DNA from 3 places in the Streptomyces dangxiongensis genome. Region 2 is predicted to be linked to each of the others. Evidence: riboswitches for the same ligand, from Rfam matches in the RefSeq annotation. Region 2 holds a riboswitch; each other region holds the start of a gene.

Region 1 (4,799 bases), 2.2 Mb from region 2:
CTGGGCGGTGGCCCTGCGCGAGCCCGCCCTGCGCGATGTCACCCGGGAACTGGACAAGCAGTGGAAGGCGGCCATCACGGCGGTCATCGCCGAGGGTGTCGCCGCCGGTGAGTTCGCGTGCGCGGACCCGGCCGGTGCGGCGCTGCGGCTGACCGCGCTGCTGGACGGTCTGGCCGTGCAGCTGACGTCCTACCCGGGCGGGGTGCCGCGGGGCCGGGCCCAGGAGTGGGTGGACGACGCCCTCGCCCGCGAACTCGGCCTGGACCGCCAGGCGCTGGCCGGCCGCGAACGCTGAGCGCACCCACCCGAGGCGGTCCGCACCGCACGGGCGGCGAGGCCGGACCCTGCGCCATGCCGCGTACCGCCCGCCCCGCGTGTGCCGGGCGGGCGGTACGGGGCACGGTCGGCCGTGGGGTCAGGCCACGGTCGCGATCCGCATCCTGATGTCGTCCGGCGACAGCAGCCCCTTGGCGATCACGTGGTCGCCGGAGGACTCGCCGCGCAGCCGGCGCCCGATCCAGGGGACGAGGTGCTCGCGGGCCCAGTGCACGTCGTCGCGGCGGATGTCCAGGGTGCCCCGGGGCGGCAGCGGCGGCCACGGCTGCTCTGGGTCGGCCGGGACGTCCAGGCCGAGGACCTGCCCGGCCCGCAGCGCCACGCGCGTGTGCCCCTCGGGCGAGAGGTGCAGCCGGTCGCGGTCCCAGGCCCTGCGGTCCTGCACGGACCTGAGGGACCACAGGTCGAGCACGGGGCAGCCGTACCGGTCGGCGATGGCGCGGACGTGTCCGTTGTACGTGGCTATCTTGCCGCGCAGGTGCTTGAGCACGGGCACGCCGCGGGTGTCGAAACCGGTCGTCACCAGCACCGTGCCGACGGCCTCGGTCAGCCGGGCCACGGCGCGTTCGAAGCGCTCGGCCACCTCGTCCGGGTCGGTGCCCGGGCGGATGATGTCGTTGCCGCCCGCGCAGAAGGAGACCAGGTCCGGGGCCAGTTCGACGGCCCTGGGGAGCTGGACCGCCATGACCTGGTCCAGCAGTTTGCCGCGCACGGCGAGATTGGTGTACTGGAAGTCGCCCTCGGGACGCCGGTCGGCGAGCAGTACCGCGAACCGGTCGGCCCAGCCCACGAACGCTCCGTCGGGGCCGGGGTCGCCGACGCCCTCGGTGAAGCTGTCCCCCACCGCCACGTACGACCCGATCACTGATCTGTTGTCATTCTTCGAATCGTCTTCCACGTCGGACCATGATTCACCTTCGGATGTGACCTACGCGACCGTAAGCGGGGGTTGACGAACGGTGAGATGAGCCACTCCTAAAGAATCCGCCAACCACGGAATAGGGCCGCCGTCAGGTGCGTTGAACGCCCCGCAACCGGAACGTCGAAGGCCGGGCCCCTGGATCGGGGTCCGGCCTTCGGCGGCGTGTCGGGCGGGTGGTGCGGGAGGGGCGCGGTGTCAGCCCACGGCGAGGCCGTGCCGGCGGAGGTAGCCGACCGGGTCGATGTCGGAGCCGTAGGCCGGCGTGGTGCGGATCTCGAAGTGCAGGTGCGGGCCGGTCACGTTGCCGGTGGCGCCGGACAGGCCTATCGGCTGGCCCGGGGTGACGCTCTGGCCGGCCGAGACGGAGAGGTGCGAGAGGTGGCCGTACTGGGCGTAGTAGCCGTCGTTCAGCCGGATGACGACCTGGTTGCCGTACGCGCCGCCCCAGCCGGCGGAGACGACGGTGCCCGCGGCGACGGCCTTCAGGGGCGTGCCGGTCGGGACGACGAAGTCGACTCCGGTGTGGTAGCCGCTGGACCACATGCCGCCGGCCACGCGGTAGCCGGTGCCGGTGACCGCGCCGGCCACCGGGAGGGTGTAACCGGCGGAGGTGGGCGTGGAGGCGGATTCGGAGGCCGGGGCGGACTGCCTGGCCGGGGCGGACCGGGTGGAGTTCGGGGCTGCCGGGGCGTGCCGCGGGGTCGCGGACTCGGTGCGGGTCTGCGCGGCCTTTCCGCCGAGGCTGAGCTTCAGGCCCGGGTGGATCAGCGACGGATCGGCGCCGACGGCCTGCCGGTTGTCGTCGTAGAGCCGCTGCCAGCCGCCGCTGACACGCTGCTCGCCGGCGATCTTCGAGAGGTAGTCACCGCTGCGGACCGTGTAGGTGCGCAGCTCCGGGCCGGACCGCGCGGCGGTCTTGTCCGCCGTGTCCGGGAGGGACTGCACGGTCTTGCCGGACACGGCATGCTCGGGGGCCGCGGCCTGCGCGGCGTGTGCGCCGGTGGCCCCGATCAGCGGGAGGGCCAGTGCGGCACCGCCGGTTCCGGCGGCGGCGAGGGAACGGGAGAAACGCTGGGGCTTGGGGCGTCGGTGCTTACCCTTGGCGGGCATAACTCGGTTCCTCTCCGGCGCCTGCGAGGTCAGCTGTCGGGTTCGGGCTGGAGCTGCCCGGCCGTGTGCTGCACGGCTGCACCCCATAGCCTGTCGCGGAGACCGGGACAGGCAGTCGTACCTGGTGGGTCCCCCGCTCCTGCCGGACGCGGGTCAAGTGTGGGGCTCCGGGCGGCGGCAGGATTCGGCGTTCCGTCCGGATTGGTGGTGAACGTAAGCGAGCGGGACGTGAGGAAACAAGCACCTGGTTCCCGCTGTTCGTGTTTCGGGTGACGGGATACGGGAACTCATCGTCACCCTGCGTGCATTTCCCTCTCCCCCGTCCCTCGAAATTCCCCCGCCCTTAGCGCTATTACGTGGACATGCCACGCGACGCACGGTCACGGATATGACGCTGATCACGCGAGGCCTTCCCATATCCACCCCTTCCGCTGCGAGTTGTGCACAGAGTCGCAATTCGGGCACACGACTCAGACGCGACGCGGCCGGAAGTGTCGTACGCCACGGAACGCCACTCGGTGCCGCGCCGCTCGTCGGTGCGCACGGACAGGGCGGGGCGGACGGAGCGGGGGCCGCCTCGACGGGATGCTCCTCCCGGCCGTCGAGCGGGGACTCGAAGGGCCGGTGGACGGACAGCGGGTCGACCGCGAGGGCTTCGGCGTCGGCGGGGACGATCCGCGGCCCCAGTGCAGACGGAGCAGTTCGCCGGCGTCGGTGAGGTGCGGGGCGTAACTGCTGCGGGGGCCCGACAGGAGCCACGTACGACCGTCTTCGGCGATGTCCGCCATCGAGACCTCACAGATGTCACGGTCCCGCTCAGACACCGACATCATCGAGGGCGCCGGACGGCGTGACCATGCCTGTGGACAACTGGTCGCCTGGGGAAATCGATGTCGTATGGTCGTCGGAGTGCCCGCCGGTGAGCCGCGCCGGCGGGGCCGACCGGGAGGAGCCCCCGTGACGCAGCAGGTCCCGTCGACCGAGCCGGAGCTGGCCGGAGTGCGCAATTTCCGTGACGTGGGCGGGCTGCCCACCACGGACGGACGGCGGGTGCGCTACGGCGTGCTGTTCCGCAGCGGGCATCTGGCGCACGCGACCGAGGACGACGCGGCGTTCCTCGCCTCCCTGGGCCTGCACACGGTGTTCGACTTCCGCAACACGGCGGACCAGCGGCTGGAGGGCCCCGACGTCGAGCTGCCCGGCGTGCGGAACGTGAACCTGCCGCTGAGCGACCCGGCGGACGGCGCCGAGTTCTGGACGATGGTCCGGGACGGCGACCTCGACCAGCTCCGCGCGATCCTGGACGACGGCAAGGGAGCGGCCCGGATGATCGCCTCCTACCGGAAGATCGTCAGGGAGCGCACCGCCGAGCACTCCCGGGTACTGCACGCGCTCGCCGACGACAGCGTGCCCGCGTTGATGCACTGTGCGGCCGGCAAGGACCGCGCGGGCATCTCCATAGCGGTGACACTCCTCGCCCTGGGGGTGGAGCGGGACGCCGTCGTCGCGGACTACCTGGAGTCCAACGCCACGCACCGCCGCTACAAGGTCCGTCGCAGCGGCAGCGCGGACTCCGCGTACACGCCCGAGGTCATGGAGCTGCTCGACCCGCTCTTCGACGCCCGCGCCGAGTACCTGGAAGCGGCGTTCGAGAGCATCGAGGAGACCTGGGGGGACGTCGACACCTACCTGCGCCAGGGCCTGGACCTCTCCCCCGGGACCCGGGAACGGCTCCGCGAGCGCCTGCTGGACTGACCGGTAACACCGGCCCGGCGGTGGGCGCCCGGCGGCTCACGACTTGGCGCCCACCGTGAACAGCAGGTACAGGAACGCGGCCAGGACATGCCCGAGGGCGATGTAGATGATCAGCCGGATCCACAGGGATCGGGGGAACTTCGTCTCGAAGTCGCTCATGGCAGCTCTCCGGTCAGCGGCCCCAGGCACAGCGTGGCCGTGGGACTCTGCAACAGGGTGTGGACGAACAGCAGCTCGACGCCGTCCTGGTCCTCGGCGGCGAGGCGGTGCGGGGTGAGGGAGTCGAAGTGGGCGCTGTCGCCGGGGGCTAGCAGATGCGCCGTGTCGCCGAGCCGCAGCCGCAGCCGCCCCCTCAGGACGTACAGCCACTCCTCCCCGGGATGGACGCGCACGATGTCGCCCTGCGAGCCGTGGGGCACGCGCACCCGCAGGGCCTGCATGCCGCGGCCGGAGGCTCCGGCCTGCGTGTACGTCCATCCGCCCGCCCGCGTGGGCTCCATGTCGGCGGCCCGCACGATCGCGTCCCGGTCGGCGACCGTCTCGCCGAGCAGCTCGGAGACGGTCGTACCGTAGATACGGGCGAGCGCGAGGAGCATCGGCAGCGAGGGCTGGCGGTGCCCGGTCTCCAGGCGGGACAGGTGGGCCGGCGAGAGTCCGGCGGCACGCGCCGCGGCCT
Region 2 (4,799 bases):
CACACCCTCGCCGACTACTGCGACGCGGCCGGCGTCCGCCGCCTGGTGACGGACGAGGACATCATCCCGGTGGAGACGTTCACCGCCTACGGCGAGTGGTTCCAGCAGCGGCTGGTCCCCGGACTGGAGCGGGTGCGGGTCGTCTCGGCCGACCGCGATCCGGGCGGCGGTTTCGCGATCGCGCTGGACTCCGGGGAGCTGTTCACCGCGCGCGCGGTCGTCGTCGCCACCGGCCTGGCCGGGCTCGCCCACCTGCCGCCGGAGCTGACGGGAGCGGCGGCCGACGGACCTTCCCCGTCCGGCCCGGTCTCGCACAGTTCCCAGCACCACGACCTCGGCCGGTTCGCCGGCCGCGAGCTGATCGTCATCGGCGCCGGCCAGTCCGCGCTGGAGACGGCGACGCTCGCCGCCGAGGCGGGTGCACGCGTGCGCGTGGTCGCCCGGGGACGCGGGCGGGTCGCTTTCGGCAGCCCGCCCTGGCGGCAGCCGGCGTTCCGGCCCCGGTCCCCGTTCGGCCGCGCCTGGTCGCTGTGGGCGCTCAGCCATCACCCGCACCCGTACCGCTTCCTGCCCGAGTCCACCCGTCATTACCTGGTCCGCCGGGTCCTCGGCCCGCTCGGCGCCTGGTGGCTGCGCGAGCGCTTCGAGAGCGGTGTGCGGGTGCGGGACGTCGAGCGGGTGGTGGGCGCCGAGGCCCCGGACGGCAGTCCCGTGCTCATCGTCCGCACCCACGCCGGGCGGACCGAGCGGCTCACCGCCGACCACGTCATCGCCGCCACCGGTTACCGCGTCGACCTCGCGGCGATGGACTTCCTCGGCCCCGGACTGCGCACCCGGCTCGCGGTGAGCCGTGGCACGCCGAGACTCGGCCCCGGCTACGTCTCCTCGGTGCCGGGCCTGTACTTCACCGGCCTGCCGGCGGCCTCCTCGTACGGCCCGGTGATGCGTTTCGTCTGCGGGACGGAGTTCGCCTCCCCGCGCCTGGCGAGGCATCTGGCGGCGGCCCACGGGTGAGGCGTTCCGTCCGGGCCCGGCACCGGTTCCGCCTCCACCAGGGGCCCTTTCGCCTCCGTCCGGGGCCGTGCCGCCTGCGTCCGGGGCCGTCCCACCCCCGTCCTGATCCGCTCCTCCTCGTCCGGGCAGCCGGTGCCGGAGCCGGTTGGGGGACCGGCGTCCAGGAGCCCGCGGGGGCCGGCCGGAACCGGCCGGTCGGGGCCGGTCAGCAGGTAAGTGCCGGACGAGACAGGTGAGTCGGCGGGGTGCGGTGTCCGTATTCTCTGATCATGGCACCCACCCCCGCGTACGCCCTGATCGCCACCGACCTGGACGGGACGCTGCTGCGCGGCGACGACACCGTCTCCGACCGGTCGCTCGCCGCGCTCGCGCGGGTGGCGTGGGCCGGTGCCCGCCACCTGGTGGTGACGGGCCGCCCGGCCCCGCGGGTACGGCCGCTCCTGGCGGATCTCGGCCGCACGGGGCTCGCGGTGTGCGGGCAGGGCGCGCAGCTCTACGACGCCGGGACCGACCGCCTGCTGTGGTCGGTCCGGCTGGACCGGGAGCTGGCGGAAACCGCGCTCGGCAAGATCGAGGCGGAGGTGGGGCAGGTCTTCGCGGCGGTCGACCAGGACGGCGTGGACGGGCTCACACTCATCGAGCCCGGCTACCGGATGCCCCATCCGACGCTGCCCGCGCTGCGGGTCGGCCGGCGGGACGACCTGTGGTCCGCGCCCATCAGCAAGGTGCTGCTGCGTCATGCCGCCCTGTCCGACGACGAGCTGGCGGCCGTGGCGCGTGCGGTGGTGGGCTCGCTGGCGACGGTCACGATGTCGGGGCCGGGGACCGTGGAGCTCCAGCCGAGCGGGGTGACCAAGGCGACGGGGCTCGCGCTGGCCGCCGAGCGGCTGGGGATCGGCGCCGAACGGGCCGTCGCCTTCGGTGACATGCCCAACGACATCCCGATGTTCGACTGGGCGGGCCACGGCGTCGCGATGGCCGGCGCCCACGCCGAACTGCGGGCTGTCGCGGACGAGGTCACTCTGTCGAACGAGGACGACGGTGTCGCCGTCGTCCTCGAGAGACTGTTCCCGGCCGACTGACCGGGATGTCAGCAGCGCCCGCCGCCGGTGCCGGTCAGTACGCCCCGAAGACGTTGTCGATCGAGCCGTACCGTGCGGCCGCGTAGTTGCAGGCGGCGGTGATGTTCGCGACCGGGTCGTAGATGTTGAACGACGTTCCGGCCACGTGGTAGGCGTTGAACGTGGGGTCGATGACCTGGAGCAGGCCCTTGGACGGGATGCCCGCTGCCGCGTTGGAGTCCCACAGGTTGATGGCGGACGGGTTGCCCGACGACTCGCGGATGATGTTGCGGTAGATGCCGTTGTAGGTGCCCGGGATGCCCTTCTGCGCCATGATCGCGAGCGACTCGCGGATCCAGCCGTCGAGGGTGTTCGGGTAGCCGGCGGGGGTGGTGGCCTTCGTGGCGGTGGTGGTGGCCGCGGCGGCGCCGGTGGCGCCGATGAGCGGCAGGGCGAGGACGGCGGCGCCGGTGGCCGCGGCGGTGAGGGCGCGGACGAGGCGGCTGTTGCGGGTGCGGGGGTGCTGAGCGACGGCAGACATGGCGATGTTCCTCTCCGGCGCCTGCGAGGTGAGCTGTCGGGTTCGGGCGGGGAGGCGCCCGGCCGTGCCCTGAAGGAGGCACGGCTTCACCCCTAGCCGTTCCGGCGCGGCGTGTGCCGTTCCGGTCCGGCGGCCTACCTGGGTCCCCCGCTCCTGCCGTACGAATGAGTTCGTCGATGGGTGATGCGGGCGGCGGCAGGATTAGGCGTCCGCCCGACGGCCGGGAACGTATGCGAGAGCACATGTCGGGAACAAGTGCCGAGTTCACACAACGCACCATTTGACCTTGATCGACGTCGTATGGGGTACTTGATCCTTTGCGGTCGCCAATCCTCAACTCGCCCACGGGGCAAGGGTTCGGGAGGGCTTGGACGGGCGGGGCGGCCGGGTCGGCGCGTGACCTAATTCACTAAATGGCAAATTGCTGCAAAACAGACAAGAGGGAATCGGCGCATTCCCGCCCCGGAGTCCGGCGACGGAGGAATCCGGGCCGCGGCGCGGTCGAACCCACGGGTGCGGGTGGGTGGCCGAAAGGGGGCGGGCGGAAGGAGGGGAGAGGTCACGACAGAGTACGGAATTGCCGTTAAGTCGATAAATGTCCCTTCCTACTACCTGATCACACTCATGCCCGTTCCGGTCCGATACCGCCCAGGCTGGACCGGTGGGCGCTATCGGTGATCGAAAGAGGACCGGATACGCTGAGTTGAGTGAGGGCAGCGACCTATCGACAAACCGTGTGATCGCCAGCAGACAGCAGCAGACAGGAGACCCCTCGTGACCGTCGTCGGGCCGTTCGGGCTGAGCGTGCGGGACCAGGCTCTGGAAGCCGATGTCCAGGCCGGATTGACGGCTGTCGAGGAAGGCTTGCTCGAGGCCACCAAGAGTGAGGTCCCGTTCATCACGGAGGCCGCGCAGCACCTCGTACGGGCCGGTGGGAAGCGGTTCCGGCCGCTGCTCGTGATGCTCGCGGCACAGTTCGGCGACCCCTACGCGCCCGGTGTCGTACCGTCCGCCGTGGTCGTGGAGCTGACCCATCTGGCCACGCTGTACCACGACGACGTCATGGACGAGGCGGCCGTGCGACGCGGCGTGGCCAGCGCCAACACGCGCTGGGGCAACTCCGTCGCGGTCCTCACCGGCGACTTCCTCTTCGCCCGCGCCTCCCAGATCCTCGCCGACCTCGGCCCCGAGGCGGTCCGGGTGCAGGCCCTCGCGTTCGAACGGCTGGTCACCGGCCAGATCCTGGAGACCGCGGGCCCCTCGGACGGCCGCGACCCGGTCGAGCACTACCTGGACGTGCTCGGCGGCAAGACGGGCTCCCTGGTGGCGGTGTCGTGCCGGTTCGGCGCGATGATGTCCGGTGCCGACGACACGGTCGTCGACGTGCTCACCCAGTACGGCGAACGGCTCGGCGTCGCCTTCCAGCTCGCCGACGACGTCCTGGACATCGCCTCGGACTCCCACGAGTCCGGCAAGACCCCGGGCACCGACCTGCGCGAGGGCATCCCCACCCTCCCCGTGCTCCGGCTGCGCGAGCGGGCCACCCGGCTGGGCCTGACCGAGGACCTCGCCCTCTGCGCGCTGCTGGACTCCGACCTCAGCGACGACGCCCGGCACGCCGAGGCGCTGACCGCGCTGCGCGCGCACCCCGCGCTGGAGCAGGCCCGCCGGGACACCGTGCGGTACGCGGAGGAGGCGCGGGCCGCGCTGGCGCCACTGCGGGAGTGCGACGCCAAGGCGGCGCTCCTCGAACTGTGCGACGCGGTGGTGCACCGCGCCGGCTGAACCGGCCGGACCCGCTTCGGGCGGCGTCTTCCCGCACGACCCCTACGGGTCGGGGGAGATGCCGCCTTCGCATGTCATACCGCAGGCGTACACGGAGTTGGCCCCGAGGGCTGACGCTTCCCCGCGGCCGATTTGGTCAGATGGTCACTACGGAAATCACCACTCCCTCACCGATTCGGGTGAGAATGGCGGCTCAGGTGGACCAGCGTGAGGACAGCCGCCGCCGACGACGGAGGTAAGGCACACATGGCACCGTACGCATCCGACGACGCAGTGGGCGGCGCGCGCGACGAGGACCCGCGTCCCGGCCGGCGCAAGGCCGCCCGGTACGCCGTCCCGGTCGCGGTGGTGGGGGTGGCCGCGGCCACGATCGGGCTCGTCCCGGCGCTCGCCGACTC
Region 3 (4,799 bases), 1.3 Mb from region 2:
ATTCGGGCAGCGGAAAACCCGTCCGCGAATACCTCTCCTTTGTATACGGCGTACGTGTTAATTCCGCGGGCCCGTCATGTTTACGGCCCGTTGCGAAGACCTCACACGCTCCGCGGCGGCGGAGAAACGCAGCCGGTGGCCACCGGTGGCGCGCTCGGTGTGCAGCGCGGTGAGCGCCCGCGCACGTTCGCCGTCCCCCCGCGCCACCGCGTCCACGATCGCCCCGTGCTCCGCCCACGACTCCACCGGGCCGAGCGGCGTCGCCACCGCGTACATCCAGGCGATCTTGTGCCGCAGCAGGGTGAGCACCGAGGTCAGCGAGGGGCTGCCGGACGCCTGGGCGAGCGTCTCGTGGAACCAGCCGCCCAGCGCGCGCAGATCCTCGCTGCCACCCCTCCTGGCCCGCTCCTGCCCCAGCCGGACCAGTCCGCGCAACACCTTCAGGTGGGCCTCGGTGCGCCGCTGCGCGGCCCGGGCGGCTCCCAGCGGCTCCAGCAGCAGCCGCATCTCCAGCAGGTCGGCGGCCTCCTGCTCGGTCGGTTCGGCCACGCACGCGCCCGCGTGCCGGCGCGTCACCACGAAGCCCTCCGCCTCCAGGGTGCGCAGGGCCTCGCGGACGGGGACGCGCGAGACGCCGTAGCGGCGGGCCAAAACTTCCTCGGTGAGGCGGCTGCCGCGCTCGTGGACACCGGCGACGATGTCGTCCCGGACAGCGGTGCACACCGAGTGCGCCGGAATACGCATGACCGACCTCCGCCTTAATTCCCGTGAAACGCCGACGATGGACGCGTGTTCCCGCGACTCTATTCCAAGGGACCCGAATTTCCGACGGCAGGGCGTCATCCATGAATATTTTTTGGTCAGCGGGTCCGGCGGACACCGGAAGAGAACCACCGAAAAAGGCGAAAGCCCCGGCTCGGTGAGCCGGGGCTTCGGATGCCGTGCGGGCGGCCGTCCGGTCAGACGTTCACGCCGTGCTTGCGCAGGTAGGCGACGGGGTCGATGTCCGAGCCGTAGTCGGGGGTCGTACGGGCCTCGAAGTGCAGGTGCGGGCCGGTGACGTTGCCGGTCGCGCCCGACAGGCCGATCTGCTGCCCCGGGACGACCTGCTGGCCCACCGTGACACCGATGGACGACAGGTGGCCGTACTGGGTGTACATGCCGTCGGCCATCCGGATCACGATCTGGTTGCCGTACGCACCGCCCCAGCCCGTGGAGACGACCGTGCCGGAACCCACCGCGTGGACCGAGGTGCCGCTGGCCGCGTGGAAGTCGACGCCGGTGTGCGAACCGGAGGACCACAGGGAACTGCTGGCCTGGTAGCCAGTGGAGACATACGACTGCGCGATCGGGATGACGAAGGCGTTCAGCCGCTTGCGCTCGGCCTCGCGGGCGGCGCGGATCCGCGCCTCGCGGACCTCCTCGGCCCTCTTGGCGGCCGCCTTCTCCGCGGCCGCCTCGGCCGCCTTCCGCTCGGCGGCCTGCTGCTGGGCGGCGGCCTGCGCGTCGATCTGCTGGGCGACGTCGTCGTTCACGGTGAGGACCGGCGTGAGACCGGTCTGCTCCACGGAGCTGTCGGCGGCGAGCGCCGGGGACGCGGCGAGGGTGCCGATGACACCGGTGGTGGTGAGGGCCGCGACGCCGGCCGCCTGAGCGGTGGTGCGCTTGACCCGACCGGGCTTGCGGTGCTTCCCGGGGGCGCACATGAACGCCATGAAGTGGCTGGTCCTTTCCTTCCCTCTCGCCTACCGGGTTAGCTGACGGGTTCGGAGCAGGAAGGTCTCCTACGGGCCCCCTCGCTCACGCGCGGGCGCCCGATTCACCCCAGGGACGGTGGGTCCCCGGCTCCCCTGGCTCGCGCCTACGGGGACTCGGCGATGACTGTCCGGTGCCGCGGGTGCGGCGCAGTGCCTGACGAACAGCCCGCATGACGGTACGGCGGCCCCCTTCGACTCCTCAAACAGATCCGGGATTTTGTAGCGCATCCCACACGGCAGACAGGCAACCTCCGCCCCAAAACGGGCATCTGAGTGAACGAGTGGAACAGCAGGGGCCCTGACGACCCGTAGGTCGGCAGGGCCCCACGCGCGCGTAGCGCCGACGTGTCCGCCGGTGCCTCTACTCCGCGGCGACGACGGTGACTTCGCCGATGCCGAGCGCCTCGACCGGCGCCTTGATCCGGGACGCGTCACCGACGAGGACCGTCACCAGGCGGTCCACCGGGAAGGCGTTCACGACGGCCGCGGTGGCCTCCACCGTGCCCGTGGCGGCCAGCCGCTGATACAGCGTCGCCTGGAAGTCGTCGGGCAGGTGCTGCTCGACCTGGTCGGCCAGCGTGCTCGCGACGGCCGCGGCGGTCTCGTACTTCAGCGGCGCCACGCCGACGAGGTTCTGCACGGCGACGTCCCGCTCGGCGTCGGTCAGGCCCTCCGCCGCGAGCGTGCGCAGGACCTCGCACAGGTCCTCCAGCGCGGGGCCGGTGTTCGGCGTGTCCACCGAGCCGCTGATGGCGAGCATCGCCGCGCCCGTGCCGTCCGGCGCCGAACGCAGGACCTGACCGAAGGCGCGCACGCCGTAGGTGTAGCCCTTCTCCTCGCGCAGGACGCGGTCCAGGCGGGAGGTGAGGGTGCCGCCGAGGCAGTACGTGCCGAGCACCTGGGCGGGCCAGACCCGGTCGTGCCGGTCGGCCCCGACGCGGCCGATGAGCAGCTGCGTCTGGACGGCACCGGGCCGGTCCACGACGATCACGCGCCCGGCGTCGTCGGCGGTCACCGGCGGCACGGGACGGGGCTCGCCCGGGGTGCCGGTCCAGGCGCCCAGGGTGTCGGCGAGCAGCGCGTCCAGGTCGGTGCCGGTCAGGTCGCCGACGACGACCACGGTGGCCGTGGCGGGCCGCACATGGCGGTCGTAGAAGGCGCGTACGGCCGCCGCGTCGATCTTCCCGACCGTCTCCTCGGTGCCCTGGCGCGGGCGGGACATGCGCGAGGTCGCCGGGAACAGCTCCCTGGAGAGTTCCTTGGCGGCCCGGCGCGCCGGACTGGCCAGCTCGTGCGGGATCTCGTCCAGGCGGTTGCGGACCAGCCGCTCGACCTCGCTCTCGGCGAAGGCGGGCGCGCGCAGGGCGTCGGCGAGCAGGCCGAGGCCCCTGGCCAGGCGGGAGGCCGGGACCTCCAGGCCGAGCCGGACGCCGGGGTGGTCGGCGTGCGCGTCGAGCGTGGCGCCCGCGCGCTCCAGCTCGGCGGCGAACTCCTCGGCCGAGTGCCTGTCGGTACCCTCCGAGAAGGCCCGCGCCATGATCGTGGCGACGCCGTCCAGGCCGGCGGGCTCGGCGTCCAGCGGTGCGTCCAGCAGCACCTCCACGGCGACGACCTGCTGGCCGGGGCGGTGGCAGCGCAGCACCGTCAGGCCGTTGCCGAGGGTGCCGCGCTCGGGGGCCGGGAAGGCCCAGGGCCTGGCCTCACCGGGCTGCGGCTGGGGGTGGAACTCCATGGTGGCGAGCTCGGTCACTTGGCCGTCTCCTCGTTCTCGGTCTCGTCGCGGCCCGCCTCTACGGTCGCTTCCTGCTCCGGGTCCTCGGGGACCCCGGTGTCCTCGACGGCCTGCGGGGACTTCGGCTCGTAGACGAGGACCGCGCGGTTGTCGGGGCGCAGGCGTGCCTCGGCGACCTCCCGCACCTCCTCGGGGGTCACCTCCAGGACGCGCCGCACCGCGGTGAGGGCGAGCTGCGGGTCGCCGAACAGGACGGCGTACCGGCACAGTTCGTCGGCGCGGCCCGCGACCGTGCCGAGCCGGTCCAGCCACTCGCGCTCGAGCTGGGCCTGGGCACGCTCCATCTCCTCGGGCGTGGGGCCCTCCTCGGCGAACCGGGCCAGCTCCTCGTCGATGGCGGCCTCGATGACCGGCACCTCGACGTCACCGGACGTCTTCACGTCCAGCCAGCCCATCGAGGGCGCGCCGGCCAGGCGCAGCAGGCCGAAGCCGGCCGCGACGGCCGTACGGTCGCGGCGCACCAGCCGGTTGTACAGCCGGGAGGACTCGCCGCCGCCGAGGACGGTCAGGGCGAGGTCGGCCGCGTCGCACGCGCGCGTGCCGTCGTGCGGCAGCCGGTAGGCGGCCATCAGGGCGCGCGCGGGGACCTCCTCCACGACGACCTCGCGGAGCTGGTCACCGATGACGTCCGGCAGGGAACCGTCGCGGGGCTCGGGCTTGCCGTCGTGGGAGGCGATGGAACCGAAGTACTTCTCGACCCAGGCGAGGGTCTGCTCGGGGTCGATGTCGCCGACCACGGAGAGCACCGCGTTGTTCGGCGCGTAGTAGGTGCGGAAGAACCGGCGCGCGTCCTCCAGGGTGGCCGCGTCCAGGTCCGCCATCGAGCCGATCGGCGTGTGGTGGTAGGGGTGGCCCTCCGGGTAGGACAGGGCGGTCAGCTTCTCGAAGGCGGTCCCGTAGGGCACGTTGTCGTACCGCTGGCGGCGCTCGTTCTTGACGACGTCCCGCTGGTTCTCCATGGACTCGTCGTCCAGGGCGGCCAGCAGGGAGCCCATACGGTCGGCCTCCAGCCAGAGCGCCAGCTCCAGCTGGTGGGCGGGCATGGTCTCGAAGTAATTGGTCCGCTCGAAGCTGGTGGTGCCGTTGAGGGAGCCGCCGGCGCCCTGCACCAGCTCGAAGTGGCCGTTGCCCTTCACCTGTCCGGAACCCTGGAACATCAGGTGCTCGAAGAGGTGAGCCAGGCCGGTTCGCCCCTTGACTTCGTGGCGGGAACCGACGTCGTACCAGAGGCAGACCGCCGCCACGGGGGT

What was found. Region 2 has a riboswitch for cyclic di-AMP ahead of D9753_RS14750 (transglycosylase SLT domain-containing protein). Riboswitches for the same ligand answer to the same signal wherever they lie in the genome.
Region 1: linked by a shared signal. The riboswitch ahead of D9753_RS05065 (M23 family metallopeptidase) and the one ahead of D9753_RS14750 (transglycosylase SLT domain-containing protein) in region 2 are both predicted to bind cyclic di-AMP.
Region 3: linked by a shared signal. The riboswitch ahead of D9753_RS08860 (M23 family metallopeptidase) and the one ahead of D9753_RS14750 (transglycosylase SLT domain-containing protein) in region 2 are both predicted to bind cyclic di-AMP.

The regions. Positions count from the first base shown of each region.
Region 1 is NZ_CP033073.1:1,165,110-1,169,908, forward strand. It holds gene D9753_RS05055 (TetR/AcrR family transcriptional regulator) at 1-295, shown strand, start outside; gene D9753_RS05060 (SGNH/GDSL hydrolase family protein) at 416-1,201, opposite strand; gene D9753_RS05065 (M23 family metallopeptidase) at 1,454-2,368, opposite strand; cyclic di-AMP (ydaO/yuaA leader) riboswitch at 2,372-2,529, opposite strand; partial or broken gene D9753_RS37640 (alpha-galactosidase) at 2,853-3,156, opposite strand; gene D9753_RS05075 (tyrosine-protein phosphatase) at 3,326-4,123, shown strand; gene D9753_RS05080 (DUF6126 family protein) at 4,160-4,282, opposite strand; gene D9753_RS05085 (helix-turn-helix domain-containing protein) at 4,279-4,799, opposite strand, start outside.
Region 2 is NZ_CP033073.1:3,331,486-3,336,284, reverse strand. It holds gene D9753_RS14760 (FAD-dependent oxidoreductase) at 1-1,014, shown strand, start outside; gene D9753_RS14755 (HAD family hydrolase) at 1,284-2,096, shown strand; gene D9753_RS14750 (transglycosylase SLT domain-containing protein) at 2,131-2,616, opposite strand; cyclic di-AMP (ydaO/yuaA leader) riboswitch at 2,620-2,802, opposite strand; gene D9753_RS14745 (polyprenyl synthetase family protein) at 3,391-4,401, shown strand; gene D9753_RS14740 (LolA family protein) at 4,648-4,799, shown strand, end outside.
Region 3 is NZ_CP033073.1:1,997,137-2,001,935, forward strand. It holds gene D9753_RS08855 (GntR family transcriptional regulator) at 58-744, opposite strand; gene D9753_RS08860 (M23 family metallopeptidase) at 960-1,715, opposite strand; cyclic di-AMP (ydaO/yuaA leader) riboswitch at 1,728-1,887, opposite strand; gene D9753_RS08865 (M16 family metallopeptidase) at 2,119-3,507, opposite strand; gene D9753_RS08870 (M16 family metallopeptidase) at 3,504-4,799, opposite strand, start outside.